DNA from 4 places in the Lysinibacillus sp. NPDC097279 genome. Region 1 is predicted to be linked to each of the others. Evidence: riboswitches for the same ligand, from Rfam matches in the RefSeq annotation. Region 1 holds a riboswitch; each other region holds the start of a gene.
The links. Region 1 has a riboswitch for lysine ahead of ACIQ1H_RS13825 (amino acid permease). Riboswitches for the same ligand answer to the same signal wherever they lie in the genome.

Region 1 (4,200 bases):
ACCATATGCTAAGTGCCAGTCACTCAAACAATTCTCAAACAATTTACCTTCATCAATGGCAAATAAAAAAAGCTGCCCTCTAATTGATAGGACAGCTTTCATTTCTATTTTTCTACTTTTAAATCACACTGTTGCAGTGGAATCATTTTCGTTTTATGTTTTATTTTATAGCCCAACCACAAGGCGATAAACAGTGGTATCCCGATATAAGAAACAAGGACACCATACCAGTCAACTGAATCACCTGTGAAAGCTGTATAATTTTGACCAATTACAACAATCATACACAATGTAAATGCAAAGAGTGGTCCGAATGGATACAGCTTTGCTTTATATGGTAGTAATTTTAGGTCTAAGCCTTGCGCTTCATACGCTCTACGGAAGCGATAATGACTAAATGCAATACCAAGCCATGCAATGAAGCCTGACATCCCTGAAGCGTTTAAAAGCCACATATAGACAACGCCATCACCAAAGAATGATGCTAAAAATGCTAGGCAACCGACTGCTAATGTTAGCAGTAATGCGTAAATCGGAATTCCACGACGGCTAAGCTTTGCGAAAATTTTAGGTGCGTGTCCATCTACTGCTAATTGCCATAACATACGTGATGACGCATATAACCCCGAATTACCTGCAGACAACATCGCTGTTAAAATAATGGCATTCATTAATGATGCAGCAAAGGCAATACCTAAGCGGTCAAACACTAGTGTGAATGGTGAAACAGCAATATCTTCAGATAATAAACGAGCATCTGTAAATGGAATTAACATCCCAATTGCTGCAATGGCTAAAATGTAAAATAAAATAATTCGCCAAAAGACTGACTTAACCGCTTTCGGAATATTTTTACCAGGATCATCAGTTTCCCCAGCGGTAATTCCTAATAGCTCTGTCCCTTGGAACGAGAAGCCTGCTGCTAGAAATATGCCGAATGTAGCAAGGAAGCCACCATGGAATGGACCATCACTTATAAAGAAATTCGTAAAGCCGACTGGTGCTTGTCCTCCTAAAATACCAAAAATCATCAATAGACTGACGATAATGAAAACAATAACAGTAGCAACTTTTATCATGGCAAACCAATATTCACTTTCACCATAGCTTTTTACAGAAAGTAAATTGAATGTTAGTACGATCGCAATAAATATGACTGTCCATAGTGCCGAAGAGCTGTCTGGGAACCAATACTTCATTATAAGAGAAACTGCTGCAATTTCAGCGGCAATTGTAATCGCCCAGTTATACCAGTAGTTCCAGCCAAGTGCAAAGCCAAGCGCGGGATCTACAAATTTTGTTGCATACGTACTAAATGAACCTGATGACGGCATATAAGCTGCCATTTCACCCAAGCTTGTCATTAAAAAGTACACCATAATGCCGATTAATGCATAAGCAAGAAGTGCACCACCTGGTCCAGCCTGTGCTATAGCACCACCACTCGCTAGAAATAGCCCAGTTCCGATAGTACCACCTAACGAAATCATTGTTATATGGCGGCTTTTTAATTCTTTTTTCAACTCTGGTGCTTTATGACCGAGCTGATTAACTTTAATTTCACTCACGTTAAAGCTTCCTTCCTTTTATAAGAGGCAAAAAAATGCCATCACATGAACGTTGTGATGGCTAAGTAAATCCTCTGTTTCTTCAAAATGATAGCACAACACGTTGTCCAACGTGACAGTTCTGTTCCTTTCGGAGACAGCCCCAGCATGAGGTTTTCAAGTCCCCTCACGCTTCGGCAATATTTCCTTTCAGCTAACATCTTCAATGCTTGTCATCTCCACTAGCTTACTTATAAATACCGCGACCTCTACCTCAATACAAACATGAGGCATATAATTATTAAATTTATGATGTGTCTTAGTTTAACATACGACCTAAGACATTTCAATAAAACGATTAATGTTCTGTATTTTATGAATATTCTACTATTTTTATTAATGTGATAAAGTGTTATAGTGGTTCGAATTATAACTGTTCTATCAGGGAGGTACTTATTTTGACAACTAACGAAGAATCTACTTATCCTAGCAGAAAGATTAACTGGAAGGGCACAACGCTCTTATTAGTTATCGGTGTAATTTTTCTTGCTTCGACATTACGTATGCCATTAACGGTTGTAGGCCCAATTATTTCCTTCATTCGTGAGGATCTCGGTATATCTAACGTACTTGCAGGCTTTTTAACAACAATTCCATTGCTTGCATTCGCACTAGTGTCACCTATTGCCCCAATCGTTGCAAGAAAACTAGGACTAGAATTAACTCTTTTTCTATCAACCATTTTATTAGCACTTGGGATTGTACTGCGCTCACTTGGAACAACAGGGTTACTCGTATTCGGTACAATGATAATAGGTGTAGCTATTTCATTTGGTAACGTCCTCATCCCAGGGTTACTTAAATTAAAATTCCCTTATCATGTTGGTTTACTAATGGCATTCTTCACAATGTCCATGAACTTAACGGCTGGTATTGGTGCTGGTATTAGTTATCCTATAGCCAATGCATCTCTTGGCTGGCAAGGTGCACTTGCCATCGCTATAGCTCTTGTCGTCGTGACTATTTTAATTTGGATTCCACAATTAAAATTTAATAAGCCTGAACCAACTGTAGCTACTACGAAAACTCGTATACCCCTGTGGAAATCACCAGTTACTTGGGCAGTCACTGGCGCAATGGGTTTACAATCGCTATTATTTTATACAACTGCAGCTTGGATTCCTGAAATTTATATTGCCCAAGGAATAGCAGCAGATCGTGCAGGTTGGATGTTCTCAATCATGCAAATTTCCCAAGTACCTATGGCTCTAGCCGTACCAATTATCGCTAGTAAAATGACATCACAACGACCTCTCGTTTTGATGTTTACTGCTTTTTATATTGTCGGCTTTACTGGCCTTGTCATGGAATGGACTAATCTTGCTGTATTGTGGATGATATTGCTAGGATTAGCAGGTGGCGCTTCATTTTCACTTGCAATGATGTTCTTTACTCTTCGTACTCGTACGGCATTTGAAGCAGCTGATTTATCGGGCTTTGCACAATCATTAGGCTATTTATTAGCCGCAGTAGGCCCTATTTTATTTGGTTACCTACATGATTTATTTGGCGGTTGGAACATCGCTGGCTGGCTATTCGTTGTCGTTGCAGTATTACTATTCTTCTGCTCATTTAGAGCTTCTAGAAACGAATATATAAATTAAAAAAAGCAGCTCATCCTACTATGAGCTGCTTTTTTACATTTTTAATAAGGCGGTTTTTGATAAAAGAAATTCGGTGTATTATAAACATTGACATAAGGCTTATGAAAAATATGCGTTGTTGCAGGTGATAATGGGGGAATCAACCAAGTCCAGTTGCCTGTTAAGTCGCGACCTGCCTTCTGCTCAGCTTCTTCAAATAACTTAAATTGCTGTGCAGCAGTATGATGATCGACTATACTTACACCATCTTCTTTAAAGGAATACAGTACAGCAATATTTAATTCAACTAATGAGCGATCACGCCAAAGCGATGCTTGCTTAGTCGTATCGAGCCCAAAAATTTCGGCGATTTTCGGCAACATATTATAACGATCACTATCAGCTAAATTACGTGCCCCAATTTCTGTCCCCATATACCAACCATTGAAAGGAGCGGCTTGAAAGTCGATTCCAGCCATTTGAAAACGCATGCTTGAAATAATCGGCACCGCGTACCATTTCAACGCTAGTTCCTCCACTTGTGGGTGCTCAGGATGGCGAATTACAACTTCTAGTACATCTTCACGTGGTATTGAAAACAATTGTGGTTTACGGTCATCCACCTGGATAACGAGTGGTAACACATCAAATGCTGTGCCCTCGCCCTGCCAGCCTAGCGATTCACATACTCTTGTAAATGGTACAGAATGTGGGTCACCAACAATGCCAGCTTCCGTCTCATAGCCTGCATAACGGATCAACTGATGATTCCAAATTTTTACTCTACCAGATGCAAATACCGTTATTGTTGGCCGAATTTTACCACCATTTGTCGCATATCGAATATGACATAACAACTTCTCAAATATCCCTTGCTCATCTAAAATATCACGGGCATCCTCAACATGGAGTGATTGCCAAAATAATCTCCCGATACATTTATTACTATTACGCCAAGCTACTCGCGCACCAAAAGTAAGCTCCTCTGTTGAAGGAATATATTGTCCTTC
Region 2 (4,200 bases), on a different contig from region 1:
ACGAGATGCACTTGCTTGACCTGTTAAACCAGCTGTTATTGTCGATACAATAATCGCAACGGTATAAAGCGTTGCAAGAACGGCACCACCTGCTTTTTCCGCTATATCAAATAGAGCCGTATCAGCTGAGCTAAAGTTTGTCACATCAGGCCATACGAGCTGTGCTACATAAGCTTGTCCAATAAAAATAAGTCCTCCAATTAAACAAGCTAAAATAGCTGCCTTCCAAATATCATCTTTTGGATTAACTGCCTCTTCTGAAAGTGTTGTAATCGAATCAAACCCTAAAAACGAAAAGCAGGCCATTGCTGCACCAGAAATAATGGCAGACATAACGAATTTTTCATCGTTGAAGAATGGTACAACAGAAAAGAGCGACGTACTACTTTCCCCACCAACAATTGTCTTCACACAAAAAATTACGAAAATAACGACTACAATTCCCATAAATATAACGAGGATTTGATTTGTTTTTGCAGCGATACCAATCCCTAGAATATTTACAGTCGTAATAATACCTGCAATTAATAAGACCCATACCCAATACGGAACAGATGGTATTAATGCATTCGCATATGAGGCACCAACCATAAATACAATAAGGGGCACTAAAACATAGTCCATAAACATTGCCCACCCTGCAAAAAAGCCTAAATGTGGATTAATTGCACGTTGCGTATATGTATAAGTGGATCCTCCATTTGGAAAAACAGCAGCCATTCGGCCATAACTATAGGCAGAAAACATCATGGCAACCATCGCAATCAAGTAAGCTAATGGCAACATGCCACCTGTAGACTCTGCTGCAAAGCCATAAATATAAGCTGGCGCAATCGGTGTCATAAAAGCAATACCATATATGACTAAATCTTTTAATGTTAAAACACGTTTTAACTGTGGTGTATGATCATTGGCTGTTTGACTCATAGTCTATTTCCTCTCACACATTCACTGGATTGCTTTTTGCTAGTTCTTCCGTTACTAAATCAATTACTTCATCAGTGCTCATCACTTGGCAATAAATTTGATTCATAATCATAATTTCTGCATCATGAAGCTGTTGCGTTGCAGCTGCACATGCATCTTCAACTAAAATAACTTCAAAGCCTGCATCAGCTAAGCTGCGAACGGTTGAAGCAACACATTGGTCCGTTACAACACCTGTACAAACTACTGTTTCAATGCCCATATTGCGCAGTAAAAATTCATAATTCGTTCCACTTAATACGCTATCTGTCGTTTTATTAACTACAATTTCATCATCAAGTGGCTTTAACTCCTCCACCATCTCCGCTCCAGGATCACCGATTGGCAATAAAATATTGTTCCAACCTGGACGGCGTTGTACTGGAGAACGATCTCGTCCATCTTTATGATGGCAAGCAATACGACCAAATGTTACTTCTAATTTATTTGTACGGAAAAACTCTAAAAGCTTTTTATTGTTCGGAATTGTTAAAGTGTCGATACGATTAAAGAAGTATTCCCATTGTTCAAACATGCCCTTTTCTCTTGCAACTTGTGCATCTAATCCATCTCGGCTAATAAACTGATGTTGCATGTCTACGATTAGTAATGCTGTTTTATCTGGGTTCACGTTTATTTTTTGACCGTCAGTCGGTAAAAATTCATAATATAATGTTGATGTATTTTCCATAATAATTCCTCCAAATTCCCTCTATTTCCGATATGTTATAGGTAAATAAAAAGACAGATTCTTTGTGCAAAAGAATCTGTCTAACACAAAAATGATCTACTCATTTAGAAACTAAAAATGAATCGACCATTTAAAATTCCCACTGTTTGTCTAAACAGAGATAGCACAACTTCATAAACACGAATGTTTACGAAGACAGTCCTGCAGCTATTCGCTACAGACCCAGCATATGATGGCGAGAACTCACCATACACTTCGGCGACATTTCCTTCTACCTAATCTCTTCGTCTTCTCGGACTCCATTAGGTACTGTTAACTGTCGCGCCTCTACCTCACTATCGGAAAAGTGAGGTTTATTTAATTGTTTGAAATAATTATATTATTGCATTTTTTCTATGTCAACGATAAATTTACTATATTTCATAAGATTTGTTGTGCCTCATTATAAAAAAATGACAAATAAAACGCTTTCATACAATAATGAAATGAAATAAATATAACAATAATCGAATAATAATTTTATAGCAATTTATTCTTCCGAGTTCCTGCTCTTTCAGTTTGATGGATAAAGCTTCAAAGCAATTCCTGTTTTATAAAAGTCTTATAAAAAAACCACCAATTAAAACGCAAAGGCATTTTAATTGATGGTTAAATCAATGTTATATAGTTTCGCTTACATTCGCTATATTCTCTTTTTTGAGCATTAACATCACAATAAAGGAAATACAATATAAGCCTGCTAAGTAGAGCATCGCAACTTTCATATCATAACTTTGTAAAATATAGCCGACAAGGATAGGTGAAAAACCGCCTATCGCTCGTCCAAAGTTAAAGATTGTGTTTGTTGCCGTACTTCGAATTTGAACGGGATATAGACTACCAATCAACGCTCCATATCCAGCGAACATGCCATTTGAGAAGAATCCAACAATTGCGCCACCAATTAGAACACCCACACTACCAGTAGCATAAGAGTATAAGAATACAGCGCATGCTGAGGCAATAAGGAACACACCAAAGGCACGCTTTGCGCCAAATCGGTCTAAAAATAGTCCAAAGGTTAACATACCAACAATCATGCCTACTGCTGTACTAATTGTCCAAATGGCAGAGCTTGAAACAGATAAACCTTGCGACTGTTGCAGCATCGATGGTAACCAAATCATTAATCCGTTATAACCTGCAATTTGAACTGTTGCCATTATAATTAGTGAAATTGTTGTAATCGCTGTTCGTGGCGTTTCAAACAATTGTACCAACTTACCCTTTTCAGCTTTCTTACTAGCCTTTTTATTTTTCTGAGCGGCAAGCCACTCAGGAGATTCGTCTAAATTTTTTCTTACGATAAAGGCAAAAATAACAGGTACTACTCCAACAAAGAATAATGCTCTCCATCCTAAAGTAGGAAGAATGATTGCACTTAGTAATGCTGCTAAAATAACGCCATACTGCGCACCTACACTGACATAGGAAGATGCACGCCCTTGTTTATTTTTCGGCCATGCTTCTGCAACTAGCGCCATACCAATACCGTATTCTCCCCCAGCACCTATTCCTGCAATAAATCTAAATAGATACACTTGTTCAATGCTTGTAGCTAATCCTGTTAAAGCCGTACCAATGGCAAACAAGAGGACGGTATACGTAAAGACCTTTACCCTGCCATACTTATCTGCTAAAACGCCGAAAACAATTCCTCCTAATAGCATCCCTACATTCGTGATAGAAGAAATAAGTCCTCCCGTTGCTAAATCAATGTTAAATTCCGCAATAATCATTGTCATCGCAAAGGAGATAAACATGATGTCCATACCCTCTAATGTTAAACCAGCTACCGATGCGACCACGGTTTTTTTTCGATAATCCATTCTACTCTCCTCCAGTATGTTCTAGATGAAATAAATCTCTTTTATTTACGAATGAATGGATGTATCTATATAAATATAACGTTTCCATTCTCCTTTTAAGCCTCACGGGACTTCCTTTAAAAGAGGTACGTTAGTTGTGTAATCACAGCTAAAATGCAAAATAAATGCCCTTTCGTCAGATTGGACAAAAGGGCATGAATAAACAAAGATATTATAAAAATAATAACTTAAAACATCATATAGCCCTTCTCAGCCTCTCTGGACCGTATTAAAGGTAAATTATTTCAAAAGCTATCTTAGCAAAGTTATCTATATTTTCATACAAGAAAATTTTGGTAAAAACAGCTTGAAGGCTTTTCTAGTATGGCTTTAAGCTTATATAAAAAAATTTTAAACAGTTGCTCACACGGAAAAAACAACTCGTCAGTTCAAAAAAAAGAACGAATTTTCTCCTCGAAAATTCGTTCTTTTACATTATGCTAATTCCAACCAAGCAACCGCCTCACAATGCGTGGAGTGTATGTGGCAACATAAGGGATGTTGGTGGGTTTACAATAATGGCTAGGTTCCTATTTCAGTGGGATCTAGCCTATTTTCATTATAAACATTTGCTAAATTAACATAAGTTCGCAAGACATATAAAGGACTTAATTCGTAACTCTCCTTCAAAAAACT
Region 3 (4,200 bases), on a different contig from region 1:
GCGATTTTGTTAGAAAGCAATCCTTTTTCAACGTCGACAAAAGGCAACATGCCTTTTGTCTTTTTTTATTATAGGTATCCATCAGCATATTCCTTGTTGCGTTGATAAGCGCAGGGCGGGCGACTCCTGATGAGAACGTACAAAACGTAAGACGCGGGCATTTCGCGTTAGCGACGGTTACGGCGTACGTTTATGCCCGCGGAAAGCGCCCGCCCGTAGCGGAAATCAACCGCAGAAGTCTTCTATATTATTTTATAAAAGAAGGATTAGCTATTGGATTCTTAGTCATCAATATTTATTTATTAAAGTGCTTAGTTGATTGGAGCGCAGGGCGGGCGACTCCTGCGGGAATGCACAAAACGTAAGACGCAGGCATTTCGCGTTAGCGAGGGTTACGGCTTACGTTTGTGCCCGCGGAAAGCGCCCGCCCGTAGCGGAAATCAACCTATGTAGTTATCTATAGAAAGCTACTATTCGTGAATCTCTTCTGCTAAATTAAACTCATCATGTAATGCGTTTGCAGCGCGAATCATTTCGTCCTGTGGGACAACAACAGAAACTTTAATTTCAGAAGTACTGACCATTTTCACTGCAATTTCTTCTCGACGTAAGCGATCAAACATTCGTGCTGCAACACCTGGATTTGACGCCATGCCTGATCCAATAATCGAAACTTTTGCTAGTCCAATTTCAAAATCTGCAAAGCTAAAACCAAGTGACAATTTACTATCCTCTAGTACACGTAAAGCATCAGCGAACTCTTCTTTTAAAATGGTAAATGATACAGATGGTCTCACACCTTCAATAATAGCCTGCACAATAATATCAACATTAATGCGATTCTCTGCTAGGATAGCAAACATATCTGCTAACGATGCAGTAGAGTATGTATCATAACCGATAGTTAGGCGAATGATATCAGACTCATAAGCAACACCACGTACGATTAAATTTTTCTCCATTTCAACTTCCTCCTTCAATAAAGTACCTGCTGTATCTTCTACACTTGAACGAATAATGACAGGCATTTGAAACTTTTTAGCAAGCTCCACTGCCCGTGGATGTAAAATATGCGAACCTAAATGGGACAGTTCAAGCATTTCATCATATGAAATCTCCTTTAGCTTTCTTGCTTTTTTTATAAACCGAGGATCTGCTGTATAAACACCATCTACATTTGTATAAATGTCCACACGTTCCGCTTCTAATGCAGCTGCAATGGCTACTGCCGTTGTTTCGGCTCCACCTTTACCAAGCGTTGTAATATTATTCGCACTAGAAATGCCCTGCTCTCCCGCAACAACGACAATTTGTCCTTGTATCAAATGTTCTTTCATACGGCACACATCGATATGGTCGATACGTGCATGAAAATGTTTCCCATCTGTTTGCACACCAGCCTGCCAGCCAGTCAAAGATACTGCATCATAGCCCGCCTCCTGTAAAGCAATTGCAAAAAGGGCACTTGCGAGTTGTGAACTCGTCGAAAGTAGTACATCCATTTCACGTTTAGAAGCATCGTCTGATATATCACGTACCATCTTTGCTAAGTCTTTTGCTGTGCGTCCCATCGCAGCTGTCACTACTACAACATCATAGCCAAGCTCTTTTTTGGCTATCGCTATTTTAGCGACCTCTTGAATTTGCTCGGTTGAAGCGATTGCTGGTCCGCCAAACTTTAATACAATACTCGCCATTATTATCATTCTCCTTTAATCGATTCGTCTCTAGAACAGCAAAAAGGCAGCCTTCACATAACGTGAAAGCTGCCTGCAACATGTACAATAAAAAGCTTGCGCATGTGTGATAGCTCTCCGAAACGTCAAGATTCGACAGTCTTACATCTATTAAATGCAAAACCAGCAAAGTATCGGAAACAACGATACTTCACTTCGGCAAGCTCCCCTTTCACACACCATCATTGGATTTGTCCATCCTTCAATGTGCTACTATTGAATCTTGCACCTCTATCATCACTTAAAATAGTGAAATTATTCATTTTTACCTTTATGAAAATATATGCTCTGCCCACATATTCTTCATCTAAAGTGTAATAGAACATATCAGTTTTTCACTGCTTTGTTCTATCACAACCTTAGCACATGTCTAATCCTTTGACAACGTCTGTTGCTGAAAATAATTGTAAATACTGTTCGCTAAGTTCGCAGGTATTCCCGCTTCTTGAAGTGCAAACTCACTCGCTTCACGAATCTTTTTAACAGAGCCGAAGTGCTTCAATAATTGTTGCTTGCGTTTTGGCCCCACACCTTCAATGCCATCGAGAACAGATTGAATAGCATTTTTCTCATGCTGTTGACGTAAAAATGTAATCGCAAAACGGTGTACCTCGTCCTGAATACGCTGAAGTAAATAAAACCCGTCACTTGTCCGCTTTAATGCAATAACCTCAGGTGGATCACCAAATAAAAGCTGGGATGTATTATGTTTTTCATCTTTTGCTAAGCCAGCAATTGGGATAACAAGTCCAAGCTCGTCCTCTAACACTTCTCGCGCGACTTCCATCTGGCCTTTACCACCATCTATTAGAACTAAATCTGGCAATGGCAAGCCTTCTTTTAATACTCTTGTGTAACGGCGACGTATCACTTCTTGCATTGCTCCATAATCATCATGTTTTGCGGCAGTGCGTGTTTTATATTTACGATATTCCTTCTTAGCAGGCTTACCATCAATAAACACAACCATTGCTGATACTGCATCAGCACCATGCATATGACTATTATCAAAAGCTTCAATGCGAAGAGGTGCTGAAATTCCCATCGCTTCCCCGAGTGCCTCGCAAGCACCTATTGTGCGCTCTTCCTGTCGCTCAATTAGCTGGAATTTCGCCGCCACTGCAATTTCAGCATTTTTCATAGCTAAATCTACTAATTCTTTTTTTTGCCCTCGCTTCGGTGTTAGCACTTTTACCGCTAATAATTCCGTTAAAATTGCGGTATCTATCGACGGAGGAATAAAAATTTCCTTAGGCTTTATATGCTCAGGCTTTTCATAAAAGCGTCCGACAAATGTTAAAAATTCTTCTTCAACATCCTGATAAATCGGGAAAATGGAAACATCTCGTTCAATCAACTTACCTTGACGAACGAAAAATACTTGAACACACATCCAACCCTTTTCAACTGCATAACCGAATACATCGCGGTTCGTTGTATCACTGGACACAATTTTTTGCTTTTGCATAACCGTTTCTATATGTGCAATTTGATCGCGGAACTCCTTCGCTCGCTCAAACTCTAGTTGCTCAGCGGCAGCTAACATTTTCTGTTCAAGCTCTTTTTTTACTGATTCCACGCCACCATTTAAAAACTTCGTCATATCTTCAATCATATCGTGATATACTTGTGCATCAATTTCTTTTACACACGGTGCTAAGCATTGTCCCATATGGTAATACAAGCAAACTTTTGATGGTAATTGTACACATTTACGTAGCGGATAGAGTCTATCGAGCAACTTTTTTGTTTCACTTGCTGCATACGCATTGGGATAAGGACCAAAGTATTTTGCTTTATCTTTTTTTACTTTACGTGTTGTAATAAGCCGTGGATATTTTTCGTTTGTAATTTTAATATACGGATACGTTTTATCATCTGTTAGCATGATATTGTATTTAGGATCGTGTAGCTTAATAAGGTTTAACTCTAGAATGAGTGCCTCTAAATTCGAAGAAGTCACAATGTACTCAAAATCCTCAATCTCACCAACAAGGCGCTGTGTTTTCCCTTCATGTGTTCCTGTAAAATACGAGCGCACTCGGTTTTTAAGTACCTTTGCCTTACCTACATAAATAATTGTCCCTTGTCGATCCTTCATCAAATAGCAGCCAGGCTGATCTGGTAAAATATCAAGCTTACGTTTAATTAAATCATTCATCGCCTACCTGCCCCCCTTTTTTGATGCCTATCTAATAATCGCCATTTCGTTTCATTCTCTTTTGTCTTTCATCGTAAATCGCACAAAAAAGATATTACAACAAAATAAGAAAATTTATTAATAAACGAGCGTTTATTGAAATTCCTCTATCTATTATATAACGAAAAAAAGCCAAGCACATCTAAAGATGGCTCAGCTCTTTATTTTACAAATTAAGCATGTTTTGCGATGAAAGCTTCTAATGCTTCTTTAGGTTGGAAACCAACAGTTTTATCTACTAATTCACCGTTTTTGAATAAAAGC
Region 4 (4,200 bases), on a different contig from region 1:
GAGACAATCCCACCACGTACGATTTCAGCCATATACGCACCCGTATTCAATGAAACGACTAAAATACCAGCAGTAATAAAGTGCATATCGATGCCAAAGGCAATATCTAGTCCGTAATATACGACCATTGCTTGTACAATCATTGGTGTACCACGGAAAAATTCAACATAGCATGTCAGTATAAAATTAATACATTTTAATAAAAAATGTTTTATATTTTTTTTACGAACTGGAATGGTATGCATAATCCCAATAAAAAATCCGATGAATGCACCAATAATTGTACTGATTGTTGAAATGAGTAACGTATAATACGCTCCTCGTAAAAACATTTGCCAGTTGTTTTCTATAATAGAAATAATCCATTCTAAACTCATGATGTTCCTCCTAACAACGTGTTGTTGCTTGATATCAATTATGCCTTAGCGAAATCATCTTTTCATTTGAATGAATAAGCTTTATTCAAATTATGTGACACACTTCTTAGACATGCATTATTCAGTTTGACTTTCTCTCTGAATTAACTAATTTATAATAGAGACTGTCCCAAAGTCACTTAAACTTTTGAAGTAAAGCACTGCTTGAATATGAAAAAATAGCATACGAGAAGACAGCTCAGTATACTATTTTTTCGATTAGGACAGCTCCAGTGATATTACTGTGCTGCTGGTTGTTGCAAAATAGCTTCTTCCATAATTTTTTGGCGATCATCTTCTGAAATACCTTTTAAAATTTCATTGATTTTTTCTAGACTCGCGTCACCTTTACGTAAACCTACTGCAATAGAAGTATTAGAAATATCTGTATCAAATCCTTCTTCAAATGATACAAATGTAAATTTATCATTAGCTGCTGCTGCTGAAATACCTTCTGGACGTTCAGCTACATAGCCATCAATTTTGCCAGCTTCAAGCGCTACACGCATTGCAGAGAAGTTTTCCATCGCTGTTTGCTTTTCTACACCTTTAATTTGATCGATAACATTATAGTTCGATGTATTTAGCTGAGATGTAACTTTTGCACCTGAGAAATCTTGAATTGATTTGGCATTTTCATACTTGCTACCTTTTTTAATAACCATTACGAAATCAGAAGTATAGTAGTTTTCAGTGAAATCAATTGTTTGTTTACGTTCTTCTGTTGGAGACATCCCTGCTACAATTGCATCAATTTTTTTGGATTGAAGCGCAGGTACTAAACCATCCCATTCCATTTTTACAACGACTAATTTTTTGCCTAAACCATCAGCGATTTTTTTCGCCATTTGTACATCATAGCCGCCTGCAAACTCTGCATTATCAGCAATTTTTACTGCGCCGTTAGAATCATCTTGCTGTGTCCAGTTAAATGGTGGATAACCTGCTTCCATCCCAATGCGGAATTCTCCACCGCTTTCATCCTTTGCACCATCTCCTGTTGCTTTTTCATCCTTGTCACTAGTACCACAAGCCGCTAACAGAATTGCTGTCATTGCTGTTAACATAAATAACAACCATTTTCTTTTCATCTAAAACTCCCCTTTTCTGTAAAAAAAATAAAGCAACTGTACAAAAAAAGACCTAAGTTCTGAACTTAGGTCTTACCTTTTATTGACAGTTGCCCAAATCCTCACTATAATTTCCATGTTTCCGAGATAGCACAACCTAGTAAACTGGAATTATATTTACTAGGACAGTCCTGCACTTATTCACTGCAGACCCAGCATAAAAGTACGAGCTCCTTTTATACTTCGGCGATATTTCCTTCTCCATTACGTCTTCGCTTGCTTTAACTCAGCAATGGACTAATAAATACCGCGCCTCTACCTCACGAAAAACAAAAGTGAGGTTTGTTTATTTTATTGTTATATAGATATTACTATAAAGCTAGCATATTCGTCAAGATAGTTTTATCATTTTTCTGACTAATGACAAAATTAGCCTATAATCCTTCTTAAATCCATAAATTAAGTAGAATATCATTAAAAATGTTTAGCATTATTTAACAAATTTTTATTATTAAAAACATTAATTATAAACCATAAGAATCTATTTTTAAGTTCAACAAAGGCCCTTTAGACCATGAAGTATTTTTTTCGAAAGTACATCTTAAATTAAACGAACTACAAAAAAACCCTACAAAACAGTTCATTTTGTAGGGTTTTAGCATGTCATTTATTGAATTAAGAATTTAATAATAAATCTTCTGGATTTTCAAGTAACTCTTTAACAGTTTTAAGGAAGCCTACAGAATCTTTACCATCGATAATACGGTGGTCATAAGATAATGCTAAGTACATCATTGGGCGAATTTCTACTTCACCATTTACTTCTACTGGGCGTTTTTTAATTGAGTGCATTCCTAAAATAGCCGCTTGTGTACCGTTCATAATAGGTGTTGACATTAATGAACCGAATACACCGCCATTTGTAATTGTGAATGAACCACCTTGAAGATCAGCTAAACCTAATTTTTTATCGCGTGCTTTTTTAGCTAGGTCTGCAATTGAATCCTCAATTTCAGCGAAGTTTTTACGGTCTGCATCACGAACAACTGGTACTACTAAACCTTCTTCAGTTGATACAGCTACACCAATATCAAAGAAGTTATTTAAGTGAATTTCATCGCCAACGATTTGAGCATTCACATAAGGGTACTTTTTAAGTGCTGCAACAACAGCTTTTGTGAAGAATGACATGAAACCAAGTTTAGAGCCTGTAGACTCAAAGAATTGATCTTTTTTACGAGAACGTAATGCCATAACATTAGTCATATCAACTTCATTGAATGTTGTAAGCATAGCAGTCGATTGCTTAACTTCTAATAGACGTTTAGCAATTGTTTGACGACGACGGCTCATTTTTTCAACTGTTACACGTGAATTATCAACAGCTACTGCTGCTTGTGGCGCTGCAGCTGGTTTAGCTTGAGGTGCTGCTACAGGTGCTGTACCGTGAGCTGCAACATCTTGTACACGTACACGACCTTGTGGATCAACTGGAGATACAGCTGCAAGATCGATTCCTTTTTCACGAGCAAGTTTACGTGCTGCAGGAGATGCAATTACACGTTCGCCAGAAGTTTCTTCCACAACAGGTGCTGCTGCTGGTGTTGGTGTTGGTGCTGCTACAGCTTGAGCAGCCGCTGGTGTTGGAGCTTCTGCAACTGGTGTTGCTGCTGGTGCAGGTGCCGCACCTTCGCCCGCTTCTACAACTGCGATTACTTGGCCTACAAGAACAGTATCGCCTTCTTCAGCTAAAATTTGTGTTAACACCCCAGCTTCTTCAGAAATGATTTCAGCATTTACTTTATCTGTTTCAAGTTCAACGATGAATTCACCTTTTTCCACGCGGTCGCCCACTTTTTTAACCCACTGTGCAATACTACCTTCTGTAATCGATTCTGCTAATTCAGGGACTTTAATTTCAGCCACTTTCATTTCCTCCTTTGATTAACGTGCATGCGTTTCATGCACATAAAGGGCTACCGCCTTAGGCAATGTAGCCCAGCTTCCAGTAATAATGATATGTTTAGTTTACTTTTACCGTTTCAGCAACTGCTTCTTCAATTAGAGCTGATTGAGCTGCTTTATGAGAATCTGCATCACCTTCTGAAGTTGAGCTCATTGCAGGACGACCTACATAACGAAGCTTTTTACCTTCAGATAGTTCATATAATGTTTCCAATGCGTAATTCCAAGTACCTTGGTTTTTAGGTTCTTCTTGTACCCATACAATTTCTTTAACATTTGGATACTTAGCAATAATATCAGCAACTTGCGTCGTTGGGAATGGGTAAAGTTGCTCTACACGAACAATGTGTAAGTGATCGAAGCCTTCTCCATCTTTCACGCGGTCTGCTAGGTCAATCATTACTTTACCAGTACCTAATACAATTCGTTCAACAGATTTAGTTTTTGAGCCTAAACCTGGTTGTTCGATTACTTCTTGGAATGCGCCATTTGCTAATTGTTCAGCATTTGCTGCAGCTAATGGATGACGAAGTAATGATTTTGGTGATACAACAACTAATGGACGCACACCTTCTGTTTCTAACATTGCTGCTTGACGACGTAATAGGTGGTAGTAGTTTCCTGCATTTGAGCAGTTTGCCACAAACCAGTTATTTTCAGCAGACATTTGTAAGTAACGCTCCATACGGCTTGAAGAGTGTTCAGGACCTTGGCCTTCATACCCGTGAGGTAAAAGAATAACTAAGCCT

Region 2: linked by a shared signal. The riboswitch ahead of ACIQ1H_RS20175 (cysteine hydrolase family protein) and the one ahead of ACIQ1H_RS13825 (amino acid permease) in region 1 are both predicted to bind lysine.
Region 3: linked by a shared signal. The riboswitch ahead of ACIQ1H_RS00990 (aspartate kinase) and the one ahead of ACIQ1H_RS13825 (amino acid permease) in region 1 are both predicted to bind lysine.
Region 4: linked by a shared signal. The riboswitch ahead of ACIQ1H_RS06000 (transporter substrate-binding domain-containing protein) and the one ahead of ACIQ1H_RS13825 (amino acid permease) in region 1 are both predicted to bind lysine.

The regions. Positions count from the first base shown of each region.
Region 1 is NZ_JBIWDA010000003.1:2,527-6,726, reverse strand. Features, by position in the region: gene ACIQ1H_RS13825 (amino acid permease) at 105-1,568, opposite strand; lysine riboswitch at 1,652-1,827, opposite strand; gene ACIQ1H_RS13820 (CynX/NimT family MFS transporter) at 2,006-3,211, shown strand; gene ACIQ1H_RS13815 (nitric oxide synthase oxygenase) at 3,253-4,200, opposite strand, start outside.
Region 2 is NZ_JBIWDA010000007.1:50,313-54,512, reverse strand. Features, by position in the region: gene ACIQ1H_RS20180 (APC family permease) at 1-927, opposite strand, end outside; gene ACIQ1H_RS20175 (cysteine hydrolase family protein) at 941-1,657, opposite strand; lysine riboswitch at 1,811-1,995, opposite strand; gene ACIQ1H_RS20170 (MFS transporter) at 2,317-3,525, opposite strand.
Region 3 is NZ_JBIWDA010000001.1:220,915-225,114, reverse strand. Features, by position in the region: gene ACIQ1H_RS00990 (aspartate kinase) at 471-1,697, opposite strand; lysine riboswitch at 1,800-1,978, opposite strand; gene uvrC (excinuclease ABC subunit UvrC) at 2,107-3,897, opposite strand; gene trxA (thioredoxin) at 4,110-4,200, opposite strand, start outside.
Region 4 is NZ_JBIWDA010000001.1:1,177,583-1,181,782, reverse strand. Features, by position in the region: gene ACIQ1H_RS06005 (amino acid ABC transporter permease) at 1-377, opposite strand, end outside; gene ACIQ1H_RS06000 (transporter substrate-binding domain-containing protein) at 656-1,507, opposite strand; lysine riboswitch at 1,627-1,812, opposite strand; gene odhB (2-oxoglutarate dehydrogenase complex dihydrolipoyllysine-residue succinyltransferase) at 2,162-3,412, opposite strand; gene ACIQ1H_RS05990 (2-oxoglutarate dehydrogenase E1 component) at 3,510-4,200, opposite strand, start outside.